Regions from separate parts of the Endozoicomonas sp. Z74 genome, predicted to be linked through region 4. Evidence: predicted binding sites of a transcription regulator. Region 4 holds the regulator's gene; each other region holds the start of a gene.

Region 1 (4,479 bases), on a different contig from region 4:
GATGACCCAGATTACCGATGACCATCATCAACAACTGGCCCGGCAGTTCCGGCAGACTCTGGCCTGTTACAACAAAAACAGTGAGCTGCTGGCACTGGGCGCCTACCGTAAAGGAACCGATCCGACCATAGACCGCGCCATTGCCATGTATCCGGCCATGTCCGCCCTGTTGCAGCAGGGCGTCTCTGAAGCGGCGGATTTTGAACACTCTCTGGCACGGTTGAAGGCGCTCTGGCCTGAGGGGAGTAGCAGGTCATGAGAAAAAAACGACAGCTTTCCCGTTTACAGGCATTGCGGGAAATGCAGTGTCAAAGTGCCCGGCAGCATCTTACGGAAGAGCAGAGCCGGTTGCAGTTGGAAGAGCAACGTCTGGATCTGCTGGAAAACTGCCAGCAGAACTATGCCTGGCTGGAAGGCCGACAGGCCAGTGGCCTGATGCTGTGCAGTGCGCAGATGATGGCGGAAAATATCGAGCGGGCGGTCAGGCACCAGCGCCAGCAGGTGGCGGTGCAGGAATCCCAGTGTCGTTCAGCCCAGTCCGATTATGTTCAGGAAAAGCTGCAGCTTCGAACCGCCGAAACGTTACTGGCCAGTCATCAGCGGGTTCTGGATAGTCGGGAAGAGCGGCAGGAGCAGAAGCGACTGGATGAGCTCTCTTCAACCCGCTGGAGGTCTGCTTCAGAGCGGGCTTGATAGAATGGGCCTGACCGGCATCATGCCGTGATTTCAAGGGCGGGCTGGTGGGTGTTCCTGGACTGGCCGCTGGAAGAATAAGTCACCACCTCTTTTTCTCTGAGGTTCAATCGTTTCAACGTCCTGTTGACCGTTTCCTGTTGCAGTTTCAGAGTCTGGCCATTGACCTGGTTAATGGCTTTGCACTCCCGGACCTGTTCCTGCAGTTTTTTCCAGTCTTTCAGGATTTCCTGGTGTCTGCTTGCTTCCAGGGTCTTGCCGAGTCGGCTGAGAAACGTATCCATCCCTGATTCTGTGTTGGTCAGCCCCAGTTCGGCCAGACTGGCGGAACGATTTTTCCGGTTTTCCCGGGCTTTCAGCAGCAGTGAGGTGATGTCGCCAGCCAGTTGGGTCAGCGCCGGTGTGTTTCTGGAGCGCAGCTGAACCTGTTGTTCAGTCAGGAGCTGGTGCAGGGACTGATAAACGTCCATATCCAGATAAATAGTGTTGATAACCGTTTGCTCGGACATGCTTTTTTCAGTGGTCAAATTCTGTGTTTAAGGAGTGTCATCAAAAAGAGTCAGTTCAAAGTCCAGCATTTTCTGGGCCAGTTTTTCATAATCCATGGACATTTCACCCTCGGCAATGGCCTGTTTGATGCGGTCGACTTTTTCCAGGTCCACATCGTCGGCGCTGAGGGCTGTCGCTTCTGCCTGGGCGAGCGTGGAAGCGGTATTGCTGATGGACAGCGAGGCTTCAGGCTGGCTCTCCTGGGCAGGGCGTTCAGCTTTCTTCTGCGTAATAGAGTGCAGCAGTGGTGAACGGTTAACATCGGTAATAGTGGTCATGACGACGCCTCTTTGGCCTGTGTCTTCTGTCTGAAAGAATACGGCAGTGGATAAAAAATATTAAACAGCCTGGGCAAAAAAAACGGTAAAAAAAACAGCGCTTTTCTATCTCTCCTCCCATGTCGGTATAGCGTATAGGGATACTGGCAGAGTTTGCCGGTTTCCGCGAGGAAGTTCTTTACCATACCTTTACTTCCCCATTTCCGGAAACCGTGCCCCGGACCACTTTGCCACTGGACAGGTTTTTTACCCGGATCTGTTCGTTCAGGGCCCCGTTTTCCAGGGCTTCCCCGGGCATGCTGACGGTCAGGGCGTTGCTGTTGGCGATCAGGGCAATCCGGTCGCCCCGGTGAATCACTTCTGCTGCCTGGACCATTGACGGAGTGAGTATTTTTCCAGTGGTTACCGACCTTCTGGCTTCAGTATTGACGATCTGGTCCAGGGAGTGAAGGTAACCCCGGTGCAGCTGGCTGATGTCCTCCTCCCGGAACTCCACATCTTCAGGGAGCAATTTTTTCCCCCGAGCCAGTGGATGGCGGCTGACCAGCACGCTGGCGTATAGACGGATGTTTCCCTTCATATACAGCGACCACTGTCTGGGTTTAAGACATTTGACTTTTATTCGCTGGGGGCCCGCTTCAAATCCACTCATAAAGGTGATCTTTAAGGGTTCCTGGCAGGACTGGCGGGCCAGTGGTTCGGGAAGAGGGTTAAGGCTGATTTCAAAGCGTTTGCTGTCCACGGTATCCGCCAGTTGAGAGGCCCTGGTATTGAGGGCGGACTCAACGGTCTGAAGCAGTTCGCTTTCGACACTTTCAACTCTTTTGTTAATGATTGCTGTGTTGTCAGCACCGGACACTTGCCCGCACAGGAGCAGCCCTGCCAGCAGTTGGATGATCCAATGATGGCAGACCAGTGTCTGATGTTTTGGAAAATACCGAGGAAAAATGTTTCCGCCCTCTCTCTTTCTATGGCCGGGCTGAAGAGCCGACCGGAAGGTTCATGGCTGATGGGGGAATAAAAGTCATGCTTCACTAAGCGGACTGTTTCCATCATAGCAAGATTATAAAGGCTGCCTATTGCGTGCTTTGTCATGTTTGTCATGAAAGTCCGCAGTTTTCAGGATGCCGGTTATGGAATAAAACAATGAAACCGTGGCTTATGGTGGCTTATGGTGTTAGTTGCAGGCAGTTTTGATGTTTTGGCATACAGCTTGCATTCATCCAGTTTGACGCGTTCAGGCACAGGATGGCCCAGACATTCTTTTTATAAAGTGCATTTATAAAGTGTTTTTAGAAGGTGCTGTTTTTCTGAGGTAGAGATGGCCATAACGTTTGAAAATGCCCTGGGTATTCTGCCCCATACCCTCCATTACCGGGCAGAAAGGGCGGAAGTGATTTCAGGCAATATTGCCAATGTGGATACGCCGGGTTTCCAGGCGAAAGATCTCGATTTTAATGCAGTGCTGGATCAGCAACAGGCCCTGGCCAATGTGCAGACCCGCCTGGAACAGACCCGGTCCGGGCATCTGTCATTGCCGGGAAAGAATGACTTTGGCGAGCTGCACCAGGGCGCCGTTCATGAGCGTGAGGGTGACCGTGAAGGGGCGGATGGAAACTCAGTGGAACTGGGTGTCGAGCAGGCGGCGTTTATGCGCAACAGCATGGAGTTTCAAACCAGTCTCACATTTCTGAATATGAAACTGAAAGGACTGCGCCTTGCCATTACCGGGCAGTAAAGCCGTTTACTGATGGTTATTAATGATCAAAAGGTTTTAAGAAATTATTCATGTCCCTGAGCAGTATTTACGATATCGCCGGTTCCAGTATGGCGGCACAGACACTCCGGTTGAATACCGTTGCCAGTAATATGGCCAATGCCGAAACCGCTGCAGGCAGTGCCGATGGGGCCTATAAAGCCCGTCGTCCGGTATTTGCCGAGGTGATTCAGAGTGTGGGTGATCAGGCGGCAGGACAGGTGGAAGTGTCCGAGGTGGTGAACAGTACCGCCGAGCCGTTAATGCGGTATGAGCCGGACAATCCCCTGGCCAATGAGGAAGGCAATGTCTTCTATCCCGACATCAATATGGTGGAAGAGATGGCCGATATGATGAGTGCCACCCGCAGCTATCAGACCAGTGTTGAAATGATGAGTAACGCCCGTCGTATGCATGAGCGTCTTCTGAGCCTGGGGCAATAAGGGTGTCTGCTTTGGTTTTATTCCGTCCGTTTTTTATAACTCTGGTGCTGGCCAGCTCAATGGTATCCGCCGGGCAGCCAGCGGTTTCCGCTACCAGCAACCTGGACAGTGATGCGTTCATGCAGATGCTGATGACCCAGCTGCAGTACCAGGACCCTTCGGCCCCCATGGACAATGCCCAGATGGTGTCCCAGTTGTCGGACATGACCATGATGCAGCAAAACGGAGAGCTGGTGGAAGCACTCAAGGGATTGAAAGACCAGATGTATCAATCCCAGGGATTGTATGCCTCAAACCTGGTGGGTAAGGAAGTGATGGTGATGGCCAACCTGTTTGTGGTGAAGGGAGGCGTGTTTCCGGAAGGGGAAGTTCTGTTGAACCAGGCGACAAAAGCCCTGCGAATAGAGGTATACGGTGGCAAAAGTGGCCCGGATACAGCGGATCCTCTGGCGGTGCTTGACCTTGGTGAGCAGACAGAGTCCGGAAAAGTGCCTTATGACCTGGGCAGCCTGAAGACGAAGCCTGGGGATGGCACTTACATGATGTATGCCTTTGCCCGCTTCGATGGCCATGACGTTGAGCAGACCCTGACCCAGCGCAGCATGGTCAAGAGTGTGGTGATTCCCGGTAACGGCCAGGATGTCCTGGTGGATGCCCAGGGTATCGGTCTGGTGCCGCTTTATTCCCTGACGGAGTTCAAGGGGGATTACATTGTGGACTCTCAAGCGGCCGGGCAGGGGGGCGGCCAGGATCCTTTTGC
Region 2 (4,479 bases), on a different contig from region 4:
CGGCGTATACCATGGAGGCCATACCCCCTTCCTGGTCAGACGCGCCACGGCCACCGATGGTTTCTTCATCTTCGTAGCCCTGGTAAGGATCAAAGGTCCAGTTATCCAGGTTGCCTACACCGACGGTGTCAATGTGGGCGTCCATGGCAATGATGTGCTTGCCATGGCCGATGTAGCCGAGCACGTTACCCTGGGGGTCGATGTCGACTTTGTCGAATCCGACTTTTTCCATCTCTTCTTTAATGCGCAGGACCACTTTTTCTTCATCGCAGGACTCGCTGGGAATAGCGATCATGTCCCGGAGAAATTTAGTCATTTCCGGCTTGTATTCTTCCGCTTTTTTCAGGATCTCGGAAAAAGGGAGTTTCAATTCTTTGGTCATGGTTTTGTATCCTTGTTTAAGGGCCCCCTCAGGGGCCTTAGTCTTTCTGGTCAGCTCAGGGATCGAGCTGACAATCAAATGCTGTACTTGCCTTCCCAGACCACGTTCTGGTAGTTGACCGGGTCAGTGTCGCCTTCGGTATTGAACAACAGCACTACCGAGTTCTGGTTTAGGCCAAGTTTCTGCATGATGTCTTTGGCGTGTGGGTGATTGGCAATGGCATAAAGTGTGCCCACACCAATGGCTCCGGACTCGCCGGAAATAATCCGTTCATCCCCGGGCAGAGGGCTGGCCTGAATGCGCATACCCAGAGACGCAGTCCGGTCTTCAACGGACAGGAAGTGGCGGCTGCAGTTTCTGAGAACTTCCCAGCCCAGAGGGTTAGGTTCACCACAGGCGAGGCCGACCATGATGGTGTCCAGGTCACCGGTGACATTGATGGCAGAGCCGTCTTTGCTGCAGCCGGAACGGTAGATGCAGTCCGCCTGATGAGGTTCGGCGGTGATGCCAGTAAAGTTTTCAGCACCATAGCGGTTGGCAAGGTAGCCCAGTACGCCACCGGCCATGGCACCAACGCCGGCCTGGAGAATGACGTGGGAAGGCAGGTCTATGCCCAGAGCCTGGATCTGTTCAGCCGCTTCGTCGGCCATGGTCATGTATCCCTGCATGATCCAGGTGGGAATCTCGGTATACCCTTCCCAGGCGGTGTCCTGCACCATCAGCCAGCCATTTTCATCGGCATTTTTGCAGGCCAGACGAACCGCATCGTCGTAATTCAGGTCAGTAACGATGCACTCAGCACCCAGGCGACGGATGTTTTCTACCCGCTCGGCTGCTGCGCCTTTCGGCATATAAACAACGGCATTCTGGCCGAGCTGTTGGGCGGCCCAGGCAATTCCCCGGCCATGGTTGCCATCGGTTGCGGTGGCAAAAGTGATGGGTTCCTGTCCTTTGAGGCTGTCAAAGGTGAAGTCTTCCAGGGCAATCCCCAGCTTCCGGCTGACACACTGGCCGATGGCGTAAGAGCCTCCCAGTACTTTGAAGGCGTTGAGGCCAAAGCGATAGGATTCATCCTTGACCAGTATTTTTCCCAGGCCAAGCTGTTGTGCCAGGTGATCCAGGGATCTCAGTGGAGTAGGTTCATAACCGGGTATCCGGCGATGAAAGTCCCGGGCTATCCGGGCGGTTTCGGTACTGAACAGTGGGGAAGACTCACCACTGAAAAAGCGGTTGTCCTCCTGTTGGATAGATAGAGCAAATTGTGACATGGCTTTCACATCCCTGATGTAAAAAAGAAGATCTGGCTGCGTCCCTGCTGCGAATTAAGCAGCCAGGGACGACTTATTGGATGGATCAGGCGTCAATACGACGAGCGCCCTTTTTCATCAGGTTTTCAAGGACAACGTCCGGGTTGGCAAAGCGACGGTTGAGGATCATGGAGGCGATGATGAATGGCTTCCAGCCTGCCTCTTTGTAAGTGTCAATCAGGTACTTGTTGAATACGCCTTCTGTGACTTCACCTTCCTTGCAGGAAACGCCAGTGATGTCGGCGGGCAGGCAGTGCATGTAAAGCGCTTCGCCATTGCGGGTCTGCTTCATCATCTCTTCGGTGCAGTGCCACTCTTTGTGCTGGGCGTTCTGGGCCAGACATTCCTGCTCAAGGCTCTTCAGACCAGCCTGGTCACCGGCTTTCAGCAACTCTGTACGACGGCCCATCACATGATAAGGAGCCCAGGACTTGGGATAGACGATATCGGCATCCTTGAAGGCTTCTTCCATGGTACTCACCTGGGTGAAGCTGCCACCGCTTTCTGCAGCCTGGCGGCCAGCTGTTTCAACCACGTCTGGAATCAGGTCGTAGCCTTCGGGGTGAGCCAGAGTGACGTCCATGCCAAAGCGGGTCATCAGGCCGATGATGCCCTGGGGAACGGACAGAGGCTTACCGTAGCTGGGAGAGTAAGCCCAGGTCATGGCAATTTTCTTGCCCTTGAGGTTTTCCAGGCTGCCAAAGTGTTCGGTGAGCCAGGCCAGGTCAGCCATGCTCTGGGTGGGATGGTCAATGTCGCACTGCAGGTTGACCATGCCCGGACGCTGGGCCAGAACACCGTTTTCCTTACCAAAGTCCAGGGCGCTGCCCACTTCACGCATGTACTGGTTGCCATAGCCCAGGTACATGTCGTCGCGGATACCGATGACATCGGCACAGAAAGAGATCATGTTGGCGGTTTCACGAACGGTTTCACCGTGGGCGATCTGGGATTTGCCTTCATCCAGGTCCTGAACAGCCAGTCCCAGCATGTTACAGGCGGAGGAGAAGGAGAAGCGGGTACGGGTGGAGTTATCACGGAACAGGGAAACACCCAGACCACTGTCGAATACCTTGGTGGAGATGTTTTCGTTACGCAGCATTCTCAAGCCTTCAGCGACCTTGAGCACCTGCTTCAGTTCATCGGTGGACTGCTCCCAGGTCAGCAGAAAGTCCTTGGTGTGCAGTTGGGTGTTGAGGGCGCTGATCTGCTGAATAAGGTCGTTGAATTGGCTCACGTTATTTCCTTTTCTTAACTTGAGATCTCTTGCCCCTTTGAGAATGCGGCTGAGATCGGTCTTTTACTGGCTGGCGGAAACGGACGTTGATGACTGAGGTCGTCCTGAAATTTTCGCCAGGTGGATGGTTTCTGTGTTTTAAGAGCCAACAAACGTGCCAACTTTTAGTTTTAAAACTTCGGTGAGGGAAAATGGAAGTGCTTAGATTTTAAACACTGCGCTGCAGCCCTTGATAAGAGCGGGGTACAGCTGTGTTGTTTTGTTTTCAGGTATGAGAATTTGTGAGCAGGATTGGATTAGGGGTGAGGCTGGCAGGGCTTACCGGAGATAAATAGCGGCCTTTTATTCTTTTTGATCTATCAGTTTGATAGAGAAGCGGTGAGAAAAATCAAAATGAAAAGTGCAGTGAGAGACAGAGCCGATGTTCTATCTGATTTTATTACTGAGTCTTATGGGGAAATACCAAAAGGGGATTTTGAAAAGCAACTGGAGCTTTTGAATGTTTCCAAAATGAGTCGTAGAAGTCGTAATGAATTAAAAGAATTACTTCAGCTGCAACCAAGTGGAGGGGATCATACTGAGGTCCACAAAGCATACAAAGAACTGGTGGAAATAATAAAGGCAATCTAATAATTTCACCACTCTTTCTAAGTGGGTATGAAAATTAAACCGGTTTGAATACTTGATTTCAAACCGGTTTTTTAAATTCAGTTTCCCCTGTGTCACAATATTGAGAACTTTTCAGAGTTTCTCAATAAGAAGAAACTCATTATTGTGAAAGTCTCAGCACAGCCTCCAAAACCCCTCCGGCAATGGCCCTGGCCTTATCGGAGACGGTCGTGTGATCCACCTGGTCGCCCCTTGGATCGATATCTCCAATCTTGAAGCCTTCCGTCACTTCAGAGCCCTCGCTGATCATGCCGCGGACCTTGCCGCTGATTCTTGCAGTGATCTCCGTCTGTTGTCCTTCGTGCTCAAGGATGGCGACTACCTGCCCTTCACTGACCAGTTCACCAATAGGGGCTCTGGGCACAATGTGGCCTTTTCCTGGAGAACGAATTACCCGCTCTTCACCATAGCCCATAATGGTTCCGGGCTTGCCGGTGTTGGCTTTGGCCTGTCCCTGATAGATGACCCTGGCCAGGTTATGGCCCCGGCAGGTTTCAATCACTGCATCCACATCCTCTCCAGCGGTAAAACCGGGGCCAAGACCGATGGTGGTGCTGGCCATGGAGCGATCGGTTCCGGTATTCCTTTTTGCCAGAATGGCGTCGATCAGAACTTTGGGTTTGAACTGGCGAAGGGTGCGGCATTCAGGGTCTGCTATCACTGCAATTTCACGATTATCCAGAATCTTACACGCTTCACTGACGGAGCGGGCTTTTCTGGCCGTAATGTTTTCTACGGTCACCTGGCCATCGTCGTTGAGCAGGGCACCGGCAAAGGAGACATTGGTGCGGATGACTGTTGGACGGGGAAGGTCCAGCATCACCACTTTATACCCAGAGTTATGGAGTTTGACTGCAGTACCTGAGGCTAGGTCTCCGGCTCCA
Region 3 (4,479 bases), on a different contig from region 4:
ATGATGGTTACTCCTTCCTGAACATCGGGGTTACCCGCTTTGCCGATGGCCTGGATTCGCCCGCCTTTGATGGCAATATCCCCTTTGACGATGCCCCAGTGATCCAGAACCAGGGCGTTGGTGATTACCGTATCGGCCACTTCTGTCCCTGCTCGCTGGCTCTGGCCCATGCCGTCGCGGATCACTTTACCGCCCCCGAATTTCACCTCATCGCCATAGACGGTGTAGTCCTGTTCCGGGCTGATAAACAGTTCGGTATCCCCCAGGCGAACTTTGTCGCCCACCGTAGGCCCAAACATATCCACATAGGTTTGTCGGTCGATGGTCGTCATGATTGTTCCTCCGGGTGTGCTGACAGCGAACCCATGACTTCGCCGCGGAACCCGTAAATCTTCTGTTCACCGGCAAAGCGGACCAGTTCAACCTGACGCTCCTGTCCTGGCTCGAATCTCACTGCGGTTCCTGCTGGAATGTTCAGTCGGAACCCCCGGGCCTTTTCACGTTGAAAGGACAGGGCCGGGTTGGTTTCAAAAAAATGGTAGTGGGAGCCCACCTGGATTGGTCGGTCTCCGGTATTGGCAATGGTCAGAGCCAGGGTTTCACGGCCTGAATTCAGCTCAATGGGTTCTGAACAGGCGATGATTTCACCAGGAATAACCCCTTGTGGGGACTCTGTATCAGACGCTTTATGAGACATGACGGCACCTCAGGCAATGGGGTTATGGACGGTGACCAGCTTGGTACCGTCTGGAAAAGTGGCCTCAACCTGCACTTCATGGATCATTTCCGGGATACCTTCCATAACGTCTTCCCGGCGGACCACCTCCCGTCCTTCATTCATCAGCTGGGCCACGGACTTGCCATCTCTTGCCCCTTCCATGATGTGCATGGAGATCAGAGCGATGGATTCCGGGTAGTTGAGTTTTACGCCCCGGTTTAAACGTCGCTCGGCAACCAGTGCGGCGGTATAGAGCAGCAGCTTGTCTTTTTCTCTTGGGGTCAGTTCCATGGAAGGGCTCCCGTTCTTATGGTGTTATTCGGATTTTGCTCAGGTATTCCAGATTCTGGGACAGCAGGCTTCCCGTCCATTGAACAGCGGTCTTATTTTTGTCCACAGGTGGGTAAACACGGTTCGGGCCTGCTCTGATGAGTTGCCAAGGTAACGGATAATTAACACACCGGCCCTCCAGGTAATGGCGGTCACCTGTTGCCAATGGTTGTCTTCAAGGAATGCATGCAATGCCGGAACGTCCGGTGCTTTATCCAGCGTCATTAGAAAAGAGCCAAAGACGCTGTGACGATTCAGTCCCAGCAGAGAGCGCTGGAAACCGGAGGTGGCATCAAACTGAAGTCTTTCCCGGTACAGGGGGCGGTGATCACGGCTCAGGAAAAGCGTCTGGGTGAGATTGCCCCGGGTAAATTGTTCACCGCTGGCCGTTCGGCCCAGGCAGATAATCTCCCAGCCAGCGTACTGGCCTGTGCCAGACAGCTCAATGGTCGTATTCAGTTCAGCCTGTGCCCCATCAAAAATAATGGTTTCCTGGGGGAGCCACTCCACTGAGGCCTGGTCACTGACGCTCAGATGGGTCGTTTGCTTTTGCTGCTGGCCGTTGCCATTGAAGTACACCTTGCCAGCCGCCGGGGTGGTGATCAGGCCGGAAGCGTCCCTGGCCACAGAGAAGAACTGGTTGAGCTCATCGCCCGCCACCAGGCCACCAGGAGGATGAAGAATGTACAAGTGGGCCAGGCTTTTTCCTTCCGGCCAGAAAGGCCGTTGAATCCGCAGGGGGCCATAATGGCGGGTTCTGCCCATCCGGGTCTGGCCGTTCACTGCTGACAGCTCAACATCAATGCCGGCGATCCAGCCTGCCGCTCTGGTTTCAGCCTTGGACTGATCCTCAGTGGAAGGATTGAGCACTTCATCAGACGGTAGCCGCATACTTCAGCCTTTTTTATTGGGGCCTTTATTGATAATCAGCCGTTGTTTTTATGCTTGAGGCTGGGAAGCCTGGAACGCTTAAATAGCAAAAGCCATTCCAGGCTCTCTGCTCCCCGCTGTTGCTGCTGGTATCAGCTTTTATTGATGCATTTGAAACAGCTCATTATTGACCATTTGGTTATTTGTTTTGCTTTATTCTGGTGCGCATGATCCAAAACGGTGAGCCGGATGCTCTGAAATATGGCAGACATTGTCAAGCCCCGGCCTGTGAGGCAGTTAAGCCATTAACGGTTCCTGAAGTCCCGATCTTAAGCCTTTCTTACGGAAGTGATCAGCATACAAAACATCCAATGGCACGCCTCTTGCTGTTCTGCTTCCCACATACCCGCACTGCAATAAAAAAACCAACACAACGAGGGCGATATGAAGCGTCAATTAAAAAAACTGAGTAAAGGATTGTTGAGAGCTTCGGTGGCTACCGCCGCTCTGTCTATTTCAGTGATGACCCAGGCAGCGGATACCATCAAGGTGGGCGTTCTGCACTCGCTCTCAGGCACTATGGCCATCAGTGAGACCACATTAAAAGACACTGTTCTTATGATGGTGGAAGAACAGAATAAAAAAGGAGGCTTGTTGGGCAAACAGCTGGAGGCTGTGGTGGTGGACCCCGCTTCTGACTGGCCGTTGTTTGCTGAGAAAGCCCGGGAATTGCTGGTCAAAGAGAAGGTGGATGTGATTTTTGGCGGGTGGACCTCCGTCTCCAGAAAATCCGTACTGCCGGTGGTGGAAGAGCTGAATGGCCTGATGTTTTACCCCGTTCAGTATGAAGGGGAGGAGTCCTCGAAAAACGTCTTTTACACGGGAGCCGCCCCCAACCAGCAGGCGATTCCTGCGGTGGATTATCTGATGAGTGAGGAGGGGGGCAGCGTCCAGCGGTTTGTCCTGGCTGGCACGGACTATGTCTACCCGAGAACCACCAACAAGATTCTGGAAGCCTACCTGAAAAGTAAAGGGGTGAAAGCCGCGGATATCCTGATCAACTATACACCTTTTGGTCATTCGGACTGGCAGACCATTGTCGCTGATATCAAAAAGTTCGGCAGTGCCGGTAAAAAGACAGCGGTGATTTCCACGGTGAACGGCGATGCCAATGTGCCTTTCTACAAAGAGCTGGGGAATCAGGGCGTATCTGCGGAAAGCATTCCTGTGATTGCCTTTTCCGTGGGTGAAGAAGAGCTGTCCGGAATCGATACCTCCCCTCTGGTGGGCCATCTGGCGGCCTGGAACTATTTCATGAGCGCAGAAAGTGAGGCCAACGATGAGTTCATCGAGACCTGGCAGGCGTTTGTGAAGAATGAGGAGCGGGTCTCTAACGATCCCATGGAAGCCACCTATATCGGCTTTAACATGTGGGTGGAAGCGGCCAGAAAAGCCGGAACCACGGATGTGGACAGCGTTCGTGACGCCATGTATGGCATCACCGTGCCCAATCTGACCGGTGGTACTGCGGTTATGAACACCAACCACCATCTGACCAAGCCGGTTCTGATTGGTGAGATCCAGGAGGATGGCCAGTTTGAGATTGTCTGGGAAACCCAGGGTGGGGTGATTGGCGATGCCTGGACCGATTACCTGCCAGAAAGCGCCAAGATTGTGGCGGACTGGTCTGCGCCAGTGAAGTGCGGCAACTACAACCTCGAAACCGGTGTCTGTTCCGGCCAGAACTACTGATCTCTTTTATTGAGAGCCGCTCTTTTGTTAAGAACCTCTTGTTAAGAGTCTCTGCCGCTGACTGGCTTCCTCCTTTGGGAAGCCGGTCATTAAAAGGCCTTTTTATGCGATATCGATACAGACGTCTGGTGTCAGGCTGCTTGCTTTTTGTCCTGCTGTTATTGTCCCGCAGTGCTTTTTCTGCCTCTGTGAAGACCCTTCAGCCTCTACTGGAAAAGAGTTCCTGGTCGCAGCTGGAACAGGTAGTCGCGGACTTGTCTGCTGCCGGGGATGAGTCCAGTCAGAACCTGTTGCAGTACTGGTTGTCCGGACAGCTTTATATAGAAAAAGCACACAACCGCCTGGTGGTGGCAGAAAAAACAACGGACAAGCGTTATCGGCTGACGGATCCGCTGAGTGGAACGCCATTGGCCACTGTTAAAAAGCGGGCCCTGAAAAAAGCCCGGATCAATAACCAGCTCCGCTCGGCCTTGCGGGCTGCCCTGGCCACCTGGGATCTGCAGTCAGAGGATCCGGAAAAACGGTTGGCGGCGATTCGAAACTCCCAGAAAAGCCTCAATCCCCAGCTGGTTTCTGTGATGAGGGCGATGGAAGACCGGGAGGTCAATCCTGAGGTCCGGGAAGCACTGTCCATGGCCCTTGCCCTCAATGATTTTCAGGTGGGTGATGAGGTGATGAAACTGAGCGTTCTGGAGCATTTGTCTTCCTCCGATAACGATTACATCCGCTCGGTTCTGGCCCGCCATTCAGAGGGACCGGATACGAAATTAACTTCTGCCATAGATCGGGCACTGGCAACCATTGACCAG
Region 4 (4,479 bases):
TATCCGCCTTACCATCAGAGGATTCAAGCCCTTCACCTACGTGCTCAGCAGCAATGTACCCTTCCTTCAGGTCACAGCGACGCTGCCAGAAAAAGTGCAGTGCCGCAGCCAGCAAAGCCATAGGTACCGTCACCCAGGCCTGGTATCCCAGGAAGTACTCGGTAATATCCAGTCCGGACTGACTGGCGGCAAAGTTCGCATTCACCTGGGTCACACCGATTTCAAACGCTGCAGGAGAGGCAATCACAGCAACGGCAGAAGCTGGGCTCAGACCAATGTTTCTCAACACCGGATATAGAGTGACCATCAGCAGCAAACCCAGCCCGGTGGCAGAGGTGACAAACATCTGCAATACGACACTGAGCAGATAGCACAGAGCCAGCACTACATAAGGAGACCGGAAACGGCTGATCGGCTTGACCGCAAGGCGAACCAGCGCTTCTGAGGCACCAATGTGTGACATATAAGTGGCAAAGCCCCCACAGGCCATAATCGTCAGGCCAAGACTGGCCATCCGATAACTGAACACCGTGTTCATCAGCTGAAACAGATCAAAAGGCATAAACCCGGTTGCCTTGTCTGCCGGCAGAATGTCCTTGATCCCCATAAGAGCAGCAGCGCTCAGGAGAACAATGCCCGCAAGGGCAAGAGAGGCCGAGGCACTAAAATTTTTCACGATGGCATACACCACCAGCGCCACAATTGGTATAACGATTAAAATATCCATGGGATTCCCATCATCTTAAATTGACGGGCAGGCTATTTTTTGGACTATCGTTTGTAATTGATCGAAATCAATCCAATGGGTTATTGCCTCAACTTAAAAAAAAGCTATCGGGGTAACTCTCATTTCCGCCGTGGATAGCGCTGATAGCGCCCTGCAGGAAGAACCCATCGCTGTTATCCGGGCGGAAACTTCCCTGAGGTCTTCTCTCCAAAACAGGGTATTCATGACACTTTTTTATCTCTATTTTTGCTCATACAACTTTTTTCGGGCCTGACTATGGGTTTATAATCAGCCACACATGGAGAGTGGTCGCAAAAGCATCCGTGCTAATACTGACCAGACACCGGCGGTCTGAATAAGCTGACTGACAGTCATTGGGACTGGACTGCTGAATCAGGCGAAAAGGTGTTACGGTCTCCAGCGGACAACGAAGTAAAGGTATACGGTTGCCCTATGAAGCCTTCTTTACAGCTCAAGATGGGCCAGCAGCTGACCATGACTCCCCAGCTGCAGCAGGCCATCCGGCTGCTACAACTATCCACGCTGGACCTTCAGCATGAAATCCAGGAAGCCCTGGAATCCAATCCCATGCTGGAAGCAGAGGATAACCAGGCCAGTGATTCCGCTGCCGACGCAACAGCAGACAACGCAGCGGATTCCGGAGGCAAGGAAGAGCTGGTGGATCTGAGCGAAACCACCATCGAGCCTCAGCCCCAGGAAATGGCGGAATGGGCAGACAACATTCCCAACGAGCTGCCCGTCGACTCAGCCTGGGACGAGGTGTATTCCAGCCTGCCTGCCGCCAGTGGCGATGATGAATACGACCCCCTCTCCCGCTCCAAAACCGTGGAATCCCTTCAGGATCATCTTCAATGGCAGCTGGATATGGCCCCGATGAGCGACCGGGACCGTCTGCTGGGCCTGGCCATTATCGAAGCGGTCAATCCCGATGGCTATCTAACCTGCAGCATGGATGAACTCTATGTCTCCCTGCAGAGCCAGCTGGAAGAACTGGACCTGGAAGAACTGAAGGTGCTTCAGCACCGCATTCAGCAGTTTGACCCCATTGGCTGCGCCAGCAGTGATCTGAAAGAGTGCCTGCTGGTTCAGCTGCAGCAACTGCCAGACGATACCCCCCATTACCAGAATGCCGAAAAACTGATTCAGCAGCATCTTGAAGCCCTGGGGGCCAGAGATTATGCTCAGATCATGCGCAAAACCAAGCTCAAGGAAGATCAGCTGCGCGAGGCGCTTGGCCTGATCCAGAGTCTGACGCCCAAGCCCGGCAACGTAATCGATCCTTCCGAGGCAGAGTATGTGGTCCCTGACATATCCGTGCGCAAGGAAAAAAACCGCTGGGTGGTGGAACTGAACTCCGACGCTCTGCCTAAACTGCGCATCAACAACAATTACGCCTCCATGGTACAGCGGGCCAACAGCAGTCGTGATAACGTCTTCATGAAAAACCATCTTCAGGAAGCCCGATGGTTCCTGAAAAACCTTCAGAGCCGGAATGAAACTCTGATGAAAGTGGCCAGTCAGATCATCGCTTACCAGCAGGACTTTCTGGAACACGGTGACGAGGCCATGAAGCCTCTGGTACTGGCCGATATCGCCGAAGCCGTTGGCATGCATGAGTCTACGATCTCCCGGGTGACCACCCAGAAATACATGCACACCCCTCGTGGGGTCTATGAACTGAAGTACTTTTTCTCCAGCCATGTCAGTACGGCATCCGGAGGAGAGTGTTCATCAACGGCCATCCGGGCCCATATTCGAAAGCTGATTGCGGAAGAAAATACCCGTAAACCCTTGAGCGATAATAAAATTGCCAGCCTGCTGGGAGAACAGGGGATAAAAGTGGCCAGACGGACCATCGCCAAATACCGCGAATCCATGAACCTGCCACCCTCTAATGAGCGAAAGCAACTGGTGCCCTGATGTTTTTTTGCCCCAGGGCATCGCAAGCAGCAGGGAGAGTGTTAAAATCCATAATACAGCCAGTACGAAAATCCCGCGCACTGGTAAACATCTGGAAATGGGATCAGGAGAGCGTTACATGCAAGTCAACATCAGTGGACATCATGTCGAGGTAACAGAAGCTCTGCACGACTACGTCGCCAAGAAACTGGAACGTCTGGGCGCCCACTTTGACAATATCACCAATGTACAGGTGACTCTGAGTGTAGAGAAGCTGGTCCACAAGGCAGAAGCGGTTCTGCATACCCGTGGAGCCGATATCAACGCCACCGCAGAGAATGAAGACATGTACGCCGCCATTGACCAATTGTCGGACAGGCTTGACCGGCAGCTGGTCAAGCACAAGGAAAAAACGCTGGGTCGGATGCAGGGAGCCAGTGGGCGGCTTTAATCCAAGACGCCCCGAAGCGACCCGAATCTTGTCGTCTGACCAGCCCCACTATCCGGTCTCTTCAATAAAGAGTGTATGATCATTAATCACATCCTTACTCCCGGGCGCACCTTTCACGGTGTGCACGGGGTCAGCAAGAAAAAAATCCTTGAATTTATTGCCGAACGCATCAGCAGCGAAGTGCCTGCCATCAATGCCAAGGAGCTGTTTGAGGCACTGATTGCCCGGGAGCGACTGGGCACCACAGGCCTGGGCAATGGTATTGCCATCCCCCACTGCCGCTGCAAAGCCTGCCCGGAACCCATCGGGTTGTTTATGCGGCTGGATGAGCCAGTGGATTATGATGCGGTGGACCGGAAACCAGTGGATCTGGTCTTTGCCCTGATTGTACCGGAAGGGGAGAACCAGGAGCACCTGGATATTCTCAGGGCTCTGGCGGAGCGTTTTCAATCAGAGTCATTGCTTGGGGAGTTGCGAGCGACTGAAGATGCGCAGGCGCTGTATCAATACTTGACCGCTGCCCCAGCATGAGCATTGGGAACAGCAAAGCAAAACCCCCACAACAATCCAGTACTGAAGTGGGGGCTTTTTACCTAGGTCAGTATTCTAAGAGCCGCATGATTTAGCATGCAGACACTCAATGAAACAACTAGACCAATCAACCAACAAAGTAACTAACAATATTGGCCAGCATTGATCCAACACCCTTTTTAGGTGCCGAGGCTTCAACTATCTGATCAAGCTTGGTCAATACCTGCTGGTTTTGCTGTGCAAGCTTCATGTTTTCAACGGCTAATGCACTTATATTACTCTTAAGAGCCTCAACCTCAGGGGTCGCCTGCTTCTTGCGTTCAGCAGCCTTTTGCCGAATAGCATCCCTTTTCTCAGCTGCTTTTCTTTGCTTTTCTCTTATACCCTCAAGGTGTTTCTCCCGCCTGTCATTAGCATCCTCCATACGCGCCTGAGCATGTTCACTTCTCATCTCATGGGCCTGACTGGACTCTTTCAGGTTAAACTGTCGTCTGTTCAGGCCTTTGTCATGCATAGCCTTTGCATCTTCCTTGATAGCCTCCAGCTTTTCATCTCTTGCTTTCTCAGCTGAAGCAAGCTTCGCATTGAAATGCTCCAAGGCCTCCATTCTTCGCCTGTATTCCTCTTCGGACATCTCAGGGTTTCGGACACTGACAAAATCCACCTCTCGCCCTTCACCGTCAGCATCAGTAATAGTGATACTTACCTGGTTCGGATCACGAACTGTCAAGCTTTCATCTGACATTTCAGCCCTAGGATACTGATATGAGTAATCACTTTTAAGAGCAGGTCGACTGGCCGTTGCCTCAGAAAATCGGAATTCTGTAGCAGCGTAACCACTCCCATTTGC

Evidence for each region. The regulator sigma-54, encoded in region 4, starts transcription at its own class of promoters, with help from an activator protein. The targets are predictions, from matches to a motif close to TGGCACNNNNNTTGCTNT.
Region 1: a site for sigma-54 is predicted at 2,723-2,740, ahead of flgB (flagellar basal body rod protein FlgB). Genes of this name have one in related genera too.
Region 2: a site for sigma-54 is predicted at 3,069-3,086, ahead of ygeW (knotted carbamoyltransferase YgeW). Genes of this name have one in related genera too.
Region 3: a site for sigma-54 is predicted at 2,291-2,308, ahead of urtA (urea ABC transporter substrate-binding protein). Genes of this name have one in related genera too.

What each region holds. Positions count from the first base shown of each region.
Region 1 is NZ_JBLYZI010000012.1:47,399-51,877, reverse strand. It holds gene fliI (flagellar protein export ATPase FliI) at 1-259, shown strand, start outside; gene ACNRUY_RS05555 (flagellar FliJ family protein) at 256-693, shown strand; gene ACNRUY_RS05550 (flagella synthesis protein FlgN) at 714-1,202, opposite strand; gene flgM (flagellar biosynthesis anti-sigma factor FlgM) at 1,230-1,520, opposite strand; gene flgA (flagellar basal body P-ring formation chaperone FlgA) at 1,699-2,379, opposite strand; gene flgB (flagellar basal body rod protein FlgB) at 2,842-3,258, shown strand; gene flgC (flagellar basal body rod protein FlgC) at 3,309-3,719, shown strand; gene ACNRUY_RS05525 (flagellar hook assembly protein FlgD) at 3,722-4,479, shown strand, end outside.
Region 2 is NZ_JBLYZI010000001.1:115,867-120,345, forward strand. It holds gene ACNRUY_RS00420 (YgeY family selenium metabolism-linked hydrolase) at 1-382, opposite strand, end outside; gene dpaL (diaminopropionate ammonia-lyase) at 457-1,650, opposite strand; gene ygeW (knotted carbamoyltransferase YgeW) at 1,736-2,926, opposite strand; gene ACNRUY_RS00435 (hypothetical protein) at 3,320-3,556, shown strand; gene yqeB (selenium-dependent molybdenum cofactor biosynthesis protein YqeB) at 3,696-4,479, opposite strand, start outside.
Region 3 is NZ_JBLYZI010000048.1:5,727-10,205, forward strand. It holds gene ureC (urease subunit alpha) at 1-332, opposite strand, end outside; gene ACNRUY_RS14500 (urease subunit beta) at 329-697, opposite strand; gene ACNRUY_RS14505 (urease subunit gamma) at 707-1,009, opposite strand; gene ACNRUY_RS14510 (urease accessory protein UreD) at 1,049-1,939, opposite strand; gene urtA (urea ABC transporter substrate-binding protein) at 2,441-3,670, shown strand; gene urtB (urea ABC transporter permease subunit UrtB) at 3,775-4,479, shown strand, end outside.
Region 4 is NZ_JBLYZI010000032.1:10,526-15,004, reverse strand. It holds gene dcuC (C4-dicarboxylate transporter DcuC) at 1-727, opposite strand, end outside; gene ACNRUY_RS11380 (RNA polymerase factor sigma-54) at 1,181-2,668, shown strand; gene hpf (ribosome hibernation-promoting factor, HPF/YfiA family) at 2,787-3,098, shown strand; gene ptsN (PTS IIA-like nitrogen regulatory protein PtsN) at 3,174-3,629, shown strand; gene ACNRUY_RS11365 (F0F1 ATP synthase subunit B family protein) at 3,757-4,479, opposite strand, start outside.